2 regions of the Pseudoalteromonas sp. bablab_jr011 genome follow, and region 1 is predicted to be linked to the other one. Evidence: riboswitches for the same ligand, from Rfam matches in the RefSeq annotation. Region 1 holds a riboswitch; the other holds the start of a gene.
What was found. A riboswitch is a leader RNA that binds a small molecule or an ion and turns the genes downstream of it on or off. The one in region 1 is predicted to bind lysine.
Positions count from the first base shown of each region.

Region 2: it holds a riboswitch for lysine, as region 1 does, so the genes downstream of both, dapA (4-hydroxy-tetrahydrodipicolinate synthase) here and lysC (lysine-sensitive aspartokinase 3) in region 1, are expected to answer to the same signal.

Region 1 is NZ_JACDWU010000295.1:101,589-109,316, forward strand. Features, by position in the region: gene nhaD (sodium:proton antiporter NhaD) at 1-1,071, shown strand, start outside; lysine riboswitch at 1,157-1,329, shown strand; gene lysC (lysine-sensitive aspartokinase 3) at 1,411-2,790, shown strand; gene JIG41_RS18550 (4'-phosphopantetheinyl transferase superfamily protein) at 2,767-3,507, opposite strand; gene JIG41_RS18555 (sodium-dependent transporter) at 3,656-4,981, shown strand; gene JIG41_RS18560 (2-hydroxyacid dehydrogenase) at 5,132-6,115, opposite strand; gene JIG41_RS18565 (glutathione peroxidase) at 6,081-6,596, opposite strand; gene JIG41_RS18570 (NAD(P)-dependent oxidoreductase) at 6,716-7,597, shown strand; gene JIG41_RS18575 (hypothetical protein) at 7,663-7,728, opposite strand, start outside.
Region 2 is NZ_JACDWU010000324.1:22,159-29,886, forward strand. Features, by position in the region: gene JIG41_RS21600 (2,3,4,5-tetrahydropyridine-2,6-dicarboxylate N-succinyltransferase) at 1-682, opposite strand, end outside; gene dapA (4-hydroxy-tetrahydrodipicolinate synthase) at 697-1,581, opposite strand; lysine riboswitch at 1,719-1,914, opposite strand; gene JIG41_RS21610 (DNA-3-methyladenine glycosylase I) at 2,097-2,792, shown strand; gene JIG41_RS21615 (YdiU family protein) at 2,801-4,213, shown strand; gene JIG41_RS21620 (OmpA family protein) at 4,684-5,754, shown strand; gene acnB (bifunctional aconitate hydratase 2/2-methylisocitrate dehydratase) at 6,323-7,728, shown strand, end outside.

The DNA of each region.
Region 1 (7,728 bases):
GATCACAATATTTTAGAAATTGCTACTTTGTGGTTATTCCTAATGGCTGCTATGACCTTTGTTGCTTATTTAAACTCGAAAGGGTTTATTCAAAATATTGTTCACAAAATTATGCCAAATCAAATCAGTGAACGAAAGCTGATGTTTTTGATTGGTGGTTTTGCGTTTTTGTTTTCTTCTATTTCCGACAATATCACAGCAACATTAATTTCGCTTGCAGTTGTGATGTCGCTAAAGCTTGATCCAAAAAAATTAATAAAATACGCGACCCTCATTGTATTCAGTGTGAACTCTGGTGGGGTATCACTTATTACGGGTGATGTAACGACCTTAATGATTTTCCTTGATGAGAAAGTCACTATCGGTAACTTGTTATTGCTTATTGTGCCTTCACTTGCAAGTGTGGCGCTATTGGCTGTTATGCTATCTACGGGGATGTCAGGGAATGTCGTATTCGAAAAACAAGCGGCCCGCCGCATAGAAAAGACCGACATCACCATTGCGGTGATCTTTTTCTCGACGATTATCGCAACCCTAACACTCAGTGTGCTTTATAGTGTGCCACCACTATTAACCTTTTTATTTGGTTTGTCGTTAATGTTTTTAGTGGCGCAATTTTTAATGCGCAAGAAAGACGTTAACAAAAAAATTATTGATTATATTCGTGAAATTGAATACGACACGCTCTTATTCTTCGTGGGTGTATTGCTACTCGTAGGTGCGCTTAAAGAAGTGGGTATGCTGTCTAAATTTACGCACTTATATGAGCTTATGGCGCCTGAGTATGCAAACTACTTAATGGGCTTGTTGTCGGCTGCGGTTGATAACGTGCCGCTAACGGCTGCATTACTGAAAGCCGATATTGTCATGAGCCCTCAGCAATGGTTATCGTTTACCTATGCAACAGGTGTCGGAGGCTCAATGCTTATTATCGGCTCTGCAGCGGGTATTATCGCAATGAGTAAAGTAAAAGCATTAACGTTTATGAGTTATTTAAAAATGTCGCTGTATTTATTAATAGCTTATACAACGGGTTATTATGGCTCATACCTAGCGGGAAGTTTTATTTAGTACTTGACAGCTAGACGTCTAAACGATAAGTTTCAAAGCCTGCTTTTTATAGCAGGCTTTGTTATTTTAACCAGGTGTTAACTTAACATTCAGAAGAGGTGCGATACTTAGGTATTTAATGTGAGGTGACGATTGCCAATGACCATTAAAGAGGGAAGTACTCGCCGAGGAAAGTAATCGGTCGTCGCGGTTATTTTTCGGTTTATGGGGCTGAATCCTCAAAACTGTCACCAAACTAGGTGGAGAGCTTCTGGCAGTGGACTACTCTTTTTTATCAAAGCACCCCTTGCCGAGTTCTTCTTGAATTAATGTGGATTGTTACCCACAAAAGGAGACGACATGAATACCCAATTAGCCGCCAACTCGAAATCAGATTATGTAGTTGCAAAATTTGGTGGCACCAGTGTAGCTAACTTTGACGCCATGAGTCGTTGTGCAGAAATTGTCTGCGCAGATAATCAAGTACGCGTTGTTGCAGTGAGTGCAAGTGCGGGCGTAACCAATCATTTAGTTGCACTGTGTAAAGGTGATTTAAGCGCAGCACAGCGCGATGAACACATCACAGGTGTTATTGCTATTCAAGAAAATATTTTAGCCGAGCTGTCGCTGGATGCTGATTTAGCTCATGGCTTTGATGAAACCTTAAAAGCATTTCAAACGCTTGCAGCAGCAGGGGCTAAATCGGCCGCAGAGCAAGATGAACTGCTGAGCTTTGGTGAGCGCTTGTCATCTTATTTATTTACTCAAGTACTGCGTGGTCAGGGCTTAGATGCTGTGCGATTTGATGTGCGTAAAGTCTTAAAAACAGATAGTCAATTTGCAAAAGCTACCCCAAACATTGCTGCAACAGCCGCGGCAGCACAAAAACATTTAGTGCCCTTATTAGCAGAACAAGTTGTGGTAACCCAAGGCTTTATTGGCAGTGATGAGCACAACCAAACAACCACGTTAGGCCGAGGTGGTTCTGACTACAGCGCGGCATTGCTTGCAGAAGCAATTAACGCTAAAAGTGTGCATATTTGGACTGATGTAGTGGGTATTTTCAGTACTGATCCGCGTTTATGTGTAAAAGCCACGCCTATTGCACGACTAAGCTTTGACGAAGCAGCTGAAATGGCAACATTTGGGGCAAAAGTATTGCACCCCGCGACTATTTTACCGGCAAGTCGCAGCCATATTAGCGTGTTTGTTGGCTCAAGCCGTGAACCGCAATTAGGGGGCACATGGATTGAAAAAGAAAAGTCAGAGCAGCCTGGTATTCGAGCAGTCACACAGCGTAAAAATCAAATTCTTTTAACGGTTAAAAGCCCAGAAATGCTTTTAGCCAGTGGTTTCTTAGCGCGTGTTTTCACTATTTTAAGTGAGTTTAATATCTCGGTTGATTTAGTAACAACCTCTGAAATTAGTGTGGCAATTACCTTAGATAACGCACCTAACGCATCACGCCCAGAGCTTGATCAAGCCTGTTTAGATAAACTCTCTGAGTTTTGTCATGTATCGGTTGAGAATAACTTAACGCTGGTAGCATTAATTGGTTCAGAAATTCAATTACGTCAGCAAGAAACTAACTTAATGCAGGTATTGAGTGATTTTAATATTCGCTTAATCTGCCATGGTGCAAGTAAACATAACCTGTGCTTTTTAGTTGAGCAGAGTGAGTCTGACCTTGTTGTTCAAGCTATTCATAGTCGTTTATTAGAAAGCCAAAACGCGGCGTAAGTCGTCAAATGTCATAAAAGAGCACTGCCAGTCAGTGCTTTTTTGTGCCACCACGCTAATATCAAAATCATTTACGGTTCGGCTTGATGCGGTCAAGCTATGTTTTTCAATTTCCTCAAACACATTTGGGCTCAAGAGCTTAGCGATAGGCTGTGCAGTTGCTTTGGCCAACGCTTCTTTGAGTGTCCAAATTCTAAAAAAACACCCAGCTTGCTCGTTTATATCGTTAAAGGCGCTAATTAGGTTGACTTCCTCTTGGTGATAAAAGTGTTTGGCAAGTTTTACAAAGGGACGTGTTTTTGTGCAGTGTTCAATATCGAAACCAAATTTATGTTGCTCAGGGTTGAGTGCTGCGCCGATAAAACCACGCGAATGCGATAAACAGGCCCAAATGGGCTCACCCTCAGGCGTGTGTAGTTTAAGCTTGCTGTCTGCGTCATCAAATTGGCTTGAAATGTCGCAAAGAGGTGTGTTTTTAAATGCTGGAACGCTGAGTTTTAATAAATACTTAAGTGTTAACCGTGTGGCAATGTACTCTTGTTTTGCTGCTTGTACTTTGCGCTTTGCAAGTACGCTTTGCTCAAACTGGCTGAGTAATTTACTAACCGGCAGGGTACTAATATCGATATGTGAAGCATCCACAAGTACGATTTGTTTATCAGCTGAACTTACTGCTGAATCAATTTTTAAAGTGTTAGAAAAATAGTGACTGCTCATGGTTTGCGGCTTTCGCATATACTCAGAATTAGATTTGTTTATTTTTACAGCAAATGCACGGTTGCAGGCACACACAAACGCAAATTGTTTACGCAGTTGACTGTAATTATGGTTTAATGAGGAAAAATAATAACAGAAATGTAGATGTATGGCACAAGTTCGTGACGGCTTCCAAAGTCGTATTGGTTTTGTTCTCGCCGCTTCTGGTGCGGCAGTAGGTTTAGGTAATATTTGGGGGTTCCCAACGCAAGCGGCAAACCATGGCGGCGGTGCATTTTTACTTGTTTATTTTATTGTTATTTTCTTATTAGCGCTTCCAGCCTTGTACACGGAACTGTATTTAGGTCATCAAGCGCAAGCAAATCCTGTTAAAGCGTTATCAAGTGCATGGCAAGATACCTCGCCAAAAGTCGGTGCCGCAGCGGGTTACATAGGCCTATTTGGCGCCATTGTGATGCTAAGTTTTTATTCGATTGTTGCAGGTTGGATGCTCGCATATGCGCTTGAACCAATCGCTAGCTTTTTTGGTTTAGCTAAGCTCAGTGACTTTTTACACAGTGATTCAATGGCGCGCAATTTTGTGTTTACGCCACTCATGCTTATCTTAACAGCCAGTATTATTTTAAAAGGGGTTAAATCGGGTATCGAGACCTGGTCACGCCGCTTAATGCCACTATTGTTAGTGTTGCTGGTGGCTTTAATTGCTTATATTGCCACCCTTGATGGCGCAATGGATGGCTTTGCTGCTTATTTAGTCCCTGATTTTAGTCAAATTTTCGATGCAAACTTAATTATTGCCGCGATGGGGCAAGCGTTCTTTTCATTGTCGTTAGGTGTGGGGTGTATGATGGTATATGGCTCATATTTAAAGCCAGACGCCAACTTACCAAAACTTACAGGCACGGTTGCATTGCTTGATACGGGTGTGGCATTTTTAGCAGGGTTATTAATTATTCCTGCCATTTTTGTTGCTCAGCACAACGGCGTTGAGGTATTCAGTAATGGTAAGCTAGTCGGTGAGGGGCAATTAATTTTTGCAATATTACCTGAGCTTTTTAGCACTATGGGGCAAGTAGGCTTACTGGTTGGCTTGTTGTTTTTTGTGTTGATGTCGATTGCATCGGTGACCTCAACTATTTCATCAACTGAAATCCCTGTCGCATTTTTAGTTGAAAATCACAGCATTGAGCGTAAACAAGCCACGTTATTTGTGACCTTAGTTGTGTTTGTTGCTTCATCTTTGATCATTCTTAACTTTGATTGGTTATTTGGCTTAGTGATTATGGTATTAACACAATACCAATTACCGCTGATGGGGCTGTTTTATTTCATTACTGTAGGTTGGTTATGGAAACGTGGTAACAAATTACACCAAGTGTCGAGTGGCCCACATTATTGGTTCGCTCAGTACATTCGTTTTGTGTGTCCGTTACTGATGACCGCAGTGTTCGTGAATGTGGCACTGTTGAAATAAAACGATCAGCTTTAATTCGAGAGTCACTTGTTTAAAAGGCGTAGGGCGCAAACCTTACGCCCTTATTGTTTAAGTGCATAGAGTTATTTTAAGAGCATAGAACTATTTTAAGCGCATAGAATTATTTTAAGCGCATAGAGTTAAGCGCATTTAAATAACTTCATTAGTCAGTGGCAAGCCTTGGCTTAACTCATTAGCACTTTGCAGTGTGGTGCAAGCTATTTCGTTAAGGGCTTCTTGAGTGAAAAAACCTTGGTGGCCTGTAACAAGTACGTTTGGGAAACTGACTAAGCGAGAAAAAATGTCATCCTGCATAATTTCTTCACGGTGATCTTTAAAGAACAGTTCTGATTCTTGTTCGTAAACATCAAGCCCCAGATAGCCAATTTTTTTTGATTTTAGCGCATTGATACAGGCTTTACTGTCTAGTAGCGCACCGCGTGAGGTGTTGATTAACATGACACCTTCTTTCATTTTTTCAAATGCAGCTTCATTAATTAAGTGATGGGTGTGCTCATTTAGTGGACAGTGCAAAGAAATGACATCACTTTGCGTGAGTAGGGTATCTAAGTCACATAACGTAAATGGCCCTGCTTTTACTTTAGGATCACACACTAAAACGTTAGCGCCAAAACCATTTAAAATATTTACCAGTGCTAAGCCAATTTTACCACAGCCAATAATGCCAATGGTTTTTTTAAATAGGTTAAAGCCGAGTAAGCCATTTAAATCAAAGTTGCCTTCGCGAACGCGATTAAATGCTTTATGTGTTTTGCGATTAAGTGTCAACATGAGCGCAATACAATGCTCTGCAACTGCTTCTGGGCTGTAAGCGGGTACGCGGCAAACTTTTATTCCATGCTCTTTGGCGGCTTCAAGGTCAACATTATTAAAGCCAGCACAGCGTAATAAAATGGCTTTAACACCATCGTTCGCTAAAGCAGAAATGACGTGTTTATCAACGGTATCGTTAACAAACACGCATACAGCATCAAAACCTTTGCTTAATGGTGCGGTTGTTATATTCAGTGATTGCTCAATGAAGCTCAGAGAAACAGACTCACTGTAATTAGTTGAGTTATTGTCAAAGAAGGGTTTCTCATATTTTTGCGCACTGAATAAGGCCAGCTTTATCATTTAAATTACTCTCTATCACCATTTTGAGGGTTTCAGGTTTGGTACGCGGGGCGTACCGTGCAATGAGTTGACCTTCTGAGTTTATAAGAAATTTGGTGAAATTCCATTTAATTGCGCGGTTTTGCGCAATTCCACGTGTATGGCATTTTAAATAATTAAATAACGGATGCGCCTCAGGCCCATTAACGAGCACTTTATTAAAAAGAGGAAAGCTTACATTAAAGTGTTGCTGGTAATACGCTAATAATTCTCCACCTTCGAGTGGCTCATTATGACCAAATTGGTTACAGGCAAAACCCAGCACAGTAAAATTATGGTCTTTATATGTGTTGTAGAGTTTTTCGAGACTTGCCATTTGCATCGAAAAATTACATTTACTGGCAATGTTAACAATAAGAGCTGTTTTGCCTTGTAGCGACGCAAGGCTAAAATTTTCACCAGACGCAAGCTGGGCATTAAAACGATATATACTATCCATGTTTTACCTGTGTGTTTTTAACTTACTTAAAATTAATGAACGCTTTTTCATTCGCTTTTTAGTTATTCGATTGAGATAATGAAATTGTTACTAATTTATCACTCAAATAGGTCAGTTTTATGTCAATGAAAGTCGCCTTCATCGGATTAGGTGTCATGGGTTACCCTATGGCGGGTCATCTTGCTAACGCAGGTCATCACGTGACTGTTTATAACCGCACGACAGCGAAAGCACAAAAGTGGGTATCAGAATATCAAGGTCACTACAGCGAAACGCCAAAAGAAGCGGCAAAAGACGCTGACATTGTGTTTATGTGTGTTGGTAACGACGATGATTTACGCTCAGTGGTGTACGGCGAAAATGGTGTACTGGCTAGCATGCAAGCCGGTAGCTATTTAGTTGACCATACAACGACCTCAGCAGAAGTCGCTCGTGAAGTGGGTGCTAAAGCTAAGCAACAAGGTATTGCGTTTTTAGATGCCCCTGTGTCTGGTGGTCAGGCTGGTGCAGAGAATGGTGTTCTCACGGTGATGGTGGGTGGCGCAGAGGCTGACTTTGGCGTTGTGCAACCTGTCATGGCTGCTTTTAGTCGTTTTAGCCAACTATTAGGTGAAGTAGGTTCAGGTCAGCTTTGCAAAATGGTGAACCAAATTTGTATTGCCGGTGTAGTGCAGGGCTTAGCAGAAGGACTTCACTTTGCTAAACAAGCTGGTCTTGATGGTGAAAAAGTGATTGAAACAATTTCTAAAGGTGCCGCAGGTTCATGGCAAATGGAAAACCGCTACAAAACAATGTGGGCAGGTGAGTACGAATTTGGCTTTGCAGTCGATTGGATGCGTAAAGATTTAGGCATTGCTCTTGATGAGGCAAAAGCGAACGGCGCAACGTTGCCTATGACGGCAACAGTTGACCAGTATTATGCCGATGTACAAGCCTTAGGCGGCGGCCGATACGACACCTCTAGTTTATTAGCACGTATTGAGGCGTTGCATAAAAAGTAATGGGGTATTGGTCATAAATAGTGCCTAGCATTGCTAGGCACATGTGAACTCTTATAAAAACTATTTTAATAGCAGCTAACTTGCGAGACTAATCTTTGCTCATTTTCAGCTTTCGTAAAGGCAATTTTACA
Region 2 (7,728 bases), on a different contig from region 1:
CGATGAGCGCACATGACATGCTGAGGCCTTGCTCGCGAGCCCATGCATTGGAAGCAGGGCGAGAACCTGGGATCACAATAGCATACTCAGGGATTGGTTCGCCTTTTTCTAATTGGCGCTCATTCACGCAATCATAGACTGGAATGGTCGCAGACAAGCGGACTCCCGGTGCAAGCACTGCGCCTTTTTTAACGACAACGCCCTCTACAATCACACAACCTGCGCCGATAAATGCATCATCTTCAATAACCACAGGACTGGCACCAATTGGTTCAAGTACGCCACCTAACTGAACCGCTGCGCTCAGATGAACATTTTTACCCACTTGTGCACATGACCCTACTAAAGCGTGGCTATCGACCATAGTCCCTTCATCAATAAATGCTCCGATGTTTACATATGCGGGTGGCATAATGATCGTGCCCTTAGCAACGTGCGCACCTCGGCGAACACTGCTACCGCCAGGGACCATACGCACACCTGCATCTGCGGCAAAGCCTTGAGGGGCTAAATTGTGTTTATCAACAAATCCACCAGGAAACTCCGTGTTTGTGCCATTTTTAAAGGCCTCTAAAATGCCTTGTTTTACTTCAATATTGGCATGCCAGTTGCCATTCTCGTCTTGTGTTGCGGCACGTACTGTGCCCGATTCTAAGTTATTTAATAATGCTAACCAGCTCATGATAAAACCTGTTTTTAGTTCCAAGATAAAATTGTGTTGTTTGCGTGGGTGATGCTGTCTGTATGCTCAAGCTCTAAATGAGTCAGCGGTGGACGTAATTGCGGGGTGTTTATTCTACCTTGCAGGTGCATCAGTACTTTTACGGGAATTGGGTTTGCGACAGCAAATAAGCTTTGAATTGCGCTAGACCAATCGGTGAATAAATTGGGATGTTGACCACTTAAACTTCGTTTAACAAACTCATGAGTTTGACTTGGCCATGCATTCGCCGCCACTGACACTAAGCCTTTAGCACCCGCTTGCGCAAAATATGGCATCAGTGCATCGTCACCACTAAAAATGGCGAGCTTAGGTGAGGCCGTTCTAAAGCCTTCAAATTTGTCGATGTCACCACTGGCTTCTTTAAGTGCCCACAGGTTTTTATGATCGGCGAGGTTTTTAATGACGGTAGGTGAAATCTCAACAGCACTGCGTCCAGGTACGTTGTATAGCATACATGGGTGTTTACTCGCATTTAGTAAGCTTTCAAACCAATGAGTTTGGCCAATAACGCCAGGCTTTGCATACAGTGGTGAACCTAACAAGTAGCCATGAATAGGCAGTTGATTGCAGTACTCGACCCACGCAACTTGTTGCTTAAGGTTCATACCACCAACGGCAACCATAAGCGGTACGCTAGGGGTTAGCTGGCATACGTGCTCAACAATGGCTTGTTGTTCTTTGAGTGAAAGAGCAAGCCCTTCACCGGTACTGCCCAGCAATAAAATACCATTGTTGGCAGCTTGTTGTTCAGCCACAAGCTGTTCAAGGGCGATGTAGTCTACCTCGCCAGATTCAGAAAATGGCGTGATTAGCGCTGTCCATAATGGATAGTCGTTTAAATCAAAATTGTTGATCATCTCTCACGAACTTATAAGGTATTCGAAGAGTCAGTACGGAAACAATTGAATGGAGCCGCATGTCGTCATTCGAACAAGGTATAATTCGAAGAGCGAATGGGCTTAAAATAATAAAGACGCGACGGCTTTATTATACTAAGACCAGAAGCTCTCCACCAAACTTATCAATAGCATTGCTATTGTTGGTGACAGTCGCTGGGATTCAGCCCAGTCGCCCGAAATAAGCACCTCACAAACGGTGTTACTTCTCGGCGTTAATTTCCCCTCACGTATGATCAACAGAGTCTGTGCTCTTCCCATACGCTACCTGAATAACGCACCTCTTCCAGCCCTTTATGCTCGCTTTAACGTTAAAGCCAACATAATGAAATAGGGTATTGGCGCTGATTAAAGCATTTTAGCCTTCTAGGTGTCAAGGCGGTGGATTTGTTTTTTATTGACCAATTAAGCAATCGGGTTACGTATAACTTCGTTTTTACGTACACTTAGAACGAAGCAGACGAATTGGAAGAATGATGGAAAAGTTTACCGACATTTATCAACGAGCCGTTAAAAGAAAAGGCAGTGAAGAAATGCTGCATGCACTGTTATCAAACCCGCTCGATGATGCTGATATTGCTAACATAGCGGATGATTTATGGTTGGAGGAGTTCACTCGTAAGGTATTTCAAAGTGGATTCTATTGGTCTGTAATCAATAATAAATGGGCGGGGTTTCGTGAAGTATTTTGGGACTTTAGCGTCGAAAAACTATTGATGATGCCACCTGATATGCTCGAACAAAAAGCGATGGATGAGCGAATTATTCGCAATTTCAAAAAAGTGCAAACAATTCCTGAAAATGCTTACATGATCCATGAAGTCGCTGAAAAAAATGCAAGCTTTAGCCAATTTATTGCACAGTGGCCCAGCGACAACATTATTGGTTTATGGGCTTACTTGAAGAAGCATGGCGCACGCTTAGGCGGGAACACCGGCCCTTATGCGTTGCGCGCGATGGGAAAAGATACCTTTTTGCTCTCGCGAGATGTGGAAAGTTATCTTCGTGCTCATCAGCTCATTGATGGGGGATTGCAGACCAAAAAATCACAGCAAGCGGCGCAGAACTTTTTCAATGAACTACAGCAGCAAAGTGGTTATAGCCTGCAAGCACTGAGTCAATTAGTTGCTTATGGAGTGGGTGATAACCGAGTAGGCATTGCAACACCCTAAGGAATAATATGAAACTGCACACCCGATATACAGACATTAGTGATCTGTTAGCAATTGAAGACACCCCAACAGCGGTTTCTGACCCGAACTTATTGCTATTTAATGCTAATTTAGCCCGCGAGTTTGACATTAGCACTGACCCTGAGTTTTTAGCAAAACGTTTAAGTGGCTCAGAGGTAGATAACGCTGTAAAGCCTGTGGCGCTTGGCTATTCGGGTCATCAATTCGGTCATTTTTCGCCGCGTTTGGGGGATGGTCGTGCGCACTTGCTTGGTGCCATTGAAGATAAACATGGCGCATTATGGGATTTGCAATTAAAAGGTGCAGGTGCAACGGTTTTTTCGCGTGGGGGAGATGGTCGTTGTGCACTAGGCCCTGCCATACGTGAATATATCATGAGTGAAGCCTTGGCGGCCTTAGATATTGCAACTACCCGTTGCCTTGCTGTTGTAACGACTGGAGAAACTGTTTACCGACAACCCCCACGACCCGGTGCCGTTGTAACGCGTGTCGCGAATAGCCATATCCGTGTTGGTTCATTTCAATATTTAGCAACTCAGGGTGATATTGAAGGACTTGAAAAGTTAGTTGAATACGCAATTAGTTGTCATTTTCCTGATATTAAAAGTGAAGGTGAGCAGCGTATTACAGACTTTTTAGCGGCGGTAATCGATAAGCAGATTGAGCTTGTTGTGGGCTGGATGCGAATTGGGTTTATTCATGGTGTGATGAACACAGATAACACATTAATTAGTGGTGAAACCATTGATTATGGCCCGTGTGCAATGATGAATCAGTTTGATTTAGAAACAGTTTTTAGCTCTATTGACCACCAAGGACGTTATGCTTTTGGTAATCAACCAACTATTGCAAATTGGAATTGCGCGCGTCTTGCAGAAAGCTTATTACCGCTTTTTAAAGATGAGGAACGTGCGCTCAGTGAATTATCAGCGATTATAAATGGCTTTGCTGCTAAGTTTAACACGGCATTTGATACCATGTGGCGACTAAAGTTAGGTTTAGATGGCGAGCAGGCAGGCGATCAAGCATTAGTTTCAGAGTTACTCACTTTGATGAAACAACATAAACTTGATTACACGAACACATTTAATGCGCTGACAGAGTCATTACGAACAGATTTCCCGCTCCCGGGTAGTTTAAAAGAATGGCTTTGTAAATGGCGGTTAAGAATTTCGGGTGAAAGTTACGGAGTGATGCGCGCTGTTAATCCTGCAGTCATTCCACGTAATCATAATATTGAAATGATCTTGACTGAATATGAGCAAACGGGCACGAGTTCATCGATAGGTGAGTTGTTGAAAGTCTTAGAAAACCCGTATAGCTATGAAGAGCGATTAGCAGCGTGGTACCAGCCCCCTCATGATGGGGATAGTCATTACCAGACTTTTTGTGGTACTTAAGGGCGATGTTGAACAATATATTGCAGCTGTAAATGCTCATTTTTTAAAATCTAAGTGTTCGCCGATTGAGCAAGGTAGCTGCCAGTGATATGATTTATATCAATAAAATAGCACTAAAGTTTTGCTTTTTAACGAATATTTACAAATAAAGTTGCTTTCAACTTGTTGATTTAAAAATAACCAATATAATAGTGTAATTGGGAATGGACTTTAATCGGTTTTGAGGTCAGTAAATTAGGCGGAAAAAGCAGCTTTTGTCTGATTTTAACAAAGCGATCTAAAGGCATTGTTATGCAAAGTTATTTAGATAACCTATTATTATGGGTAATTGACTGAAATTACTCGGCAAGATATTTGTTCTGTACCGAGTGTGTTAAGTTTTGATTAACTATTAGTCGACTACTCTGTTTAAACTGATTGAGCTGGGATGACTTAGCTACAATTTTAATTGTGAAAATGGGAAGGAAACAATGAAATTAAAATCACTTACTATTGCTTTAGCATTAGCTGCAACTAGTGCATCAAGCTTCGCAGCCGAAAAACAAGGTTTTTATATCGGTGCATTTGGCGACTACTATGATGCGTCTTGGGAAAATGTTCGCGATTTCGCGCCAGGTGGCCTAGATGTTGATGACTCTACAGGTTGGGGTTTAGAGCTAGGTTATCGCTTCAGCGATTATTGGAGCGCTCGTCTTGAGTATGCTGATATGGATTTTGATTACAGCGTAGCTCTGAACGACGGCACGACTATGAGCGGTTCAGAAAGCGGTAAGCGTTACGGTATCGATGGTTTATATCACTTCGGTGGTGGCCCATTCTACGGTATCTTCGGTTTGAAAAACCTTGATGCAGTTGACGAAGACCTAATGTTCGCTAACCTAGGTGCTGGTTACCAACATTACTTCACTGACAATTTCGCATTTAACGCTGAAACGTCTCTATACCAAGGTCTTGACCGTGGTTATACAGATGTAGGCGCTAAATTAGGCTTAAGCTACATTTTTGGTGCTCAAGAATCTTCAGCTGAGCCAGTTGAGCCAGCTCCAACAGTTGTTCCTGTTGCTGTTGAGCCTGTAGACAGCGATGGTGATAACATCCCTGATGCTGACGACCAATGTGCTAACACACCGATGACTGATGCAGTTGACGGCACGGGTTGTACATTATACGAAGACCGTGAAGTAACGAAGAGCTTACTAATCACGTTCCCTAACAACACATCTAAAGTGTCTCAACAGTACTTAGATGACATCGCTAAAGCTGCTGCTTTCTTAAAAGAGCATCCAGGCACTAAAGTACTACTTGAAGGTCACACTTCATCTGTAGGTAAAGCTGACTACAACAAGTGGTTATCTAAGAAACGTGCTGATGCCGTTGCTAAGAAACTTATTGAAGATGGTATCGATGCAGAGCGTCTAACGACTGTTGGTTTAGGTGAAGAGCGCCTTAAAAACCCAGCTAATACAGCTGAAGCACATGCTGAAAACCGTCGTGTAGAAGCACACGTAAGCGTTATTGAGCGTGTAAAAGTAGAGCGTTAATAATTAACCTTTGCGACTAATTTTAAAAACCCAGCCAAGTGCTGGGTTTTTTATGGTTAAAATAGTGTGCTCATAAGGATAAGTCGTTAAGCCAATCTGCAAAAATACCTACCCCAGTTCACAATAACGCTTAACTATTGTGAGGTGCTAAATTTGTCGCTAGCTGCGTTAAAAATGTCTGATTTACGACTGCATTGATTGAGCTGGTAGAGCGATGCAAAAGCAATAGCTAAAAGCAGCTAAAAGACAAAATTTTGTCTTGTTATTATCGAGATTTTCTTGCCTTTAAATAATGCGCTTAATAAAGCGAATAGGGTTAAACGCACTGTTAATGACCGCTAAAGCAGATAGGAATGATTCTTAGTTAATAAATATTCATTTGAATAGCTTTTTTTTCTACCACTATTCATGTTATTTATAGTGAATATAAAGTGCCTAACCGCAGCATGGATTTTCATCTATACTTAAAAGCTTTATAATTAACCGTCAGAATACTATAAGTACTGGGTAATGATTGTATTTAGTTTAATACTACCGAGTACTCTCACGTCACCAAGAGGGCAATATTGTGCTACAAGAATATCGTAAACACGTAGAAGAACGTGCCGCGTTAGGTATCGTACCAGCGCCACTAGATGCTCAGCAAACGGCTGATCTTATTGAACTAATTAAAAACCCACCTGCAGGTGAAGAAGAGTTTATCGTTGATCTTCTTGTTAATCGTGTACCACCAGGCGTAGACGATGCTGCATACATCAAAGCTGGCTTTTTAGCGGCAGTAGCAAAAGGTGAAACAAGCTCACCATTAGTATCAAAAGAAAAAGCGGCAGAGCTATTAGGTACTATGTTAGGTGGTTACAACATCGCACCTATGATTGAACTTTTAGACGACGAAGCGTTAGCGCCAATTATCGTTAAAGGTTTATCAAACACATTATTAATGTTCGATGCTTTCTACGACGTAGAAGAAAAAGCGAAGGCTGGTAACGAATTCGCGAAACAAGTTATCGAGTCTTGGGCAAATGCAGAATGGTTTGTAAATAAACCAGCCGTTGCTGAAAAAATCTCTGTTACTGTTTTCAAAGTAACGGGTGAGACAAACACTGATGATCTTTCACCTGCACCTGATGCATGGTCTCGTCCAGATATCCCACTGCACGCTTTAGCTATGCTTAAAAACGAGCGTGACGGTATCAACCCAGACAAGCCTGGTGAAGTTGGTCCAATTTCACAACTAGAAGAGCTTAAAACGAAAGGGTTACCGCTCGCGTATGTTGGTGATGTAGTTGGTACGGGTTCATCGCGTAAATCTGCAACTAACTCAGTGCTTTGGTTCATGGGTGATGATATCCCTCACGTACCTAACAAGCGTGTTGGTGGTGTATGTCTAGGCGGTAAAATCGCGCCTATTTTCTTCAACACGATGGAAGATTCTGGTGCATTACCAATCGAATTACCTGTTGATGAACTAAACATGGGTGACCAAATCGATATCTTCCCTTACGAAGGTGTGGTTAAGCGTCACGGCACTGATGAAGTTATCTCAACGTTCTCTTTAAAATCAGACGTAATTCTTGACGAAGTGCGTGCTGGTGGCCGTATTCCACTTATTATCGGTCGTGGTCTAACAGACAAAGCGCGTGCATCTCTAGGTCTAGAAGCAGAAGATATCTTCCGCAAACCTGCTCTTGTTACTGACTCTGGCAAAGGCTTTACGCTTGCACAGAAAATGGTTGGTAAAGCATGTAACATGCCTGGCGTACGTCCTGGTCAATACTGTGAGCCGAAAATGACCACTGTTGGTTCGCAAGATACAACAGGTCCTATGACACGTGACGAACTTAAAGATCTAGCATGTTTAGGTTTCTCTGCAGACTTAACAATGCAGTCTTTCTGTCATACATCAGCATATCCTAAGCCAATCGATGTAAACACTCATCATACGCTTCCTGATTTCATCATGAACCGTGGCGG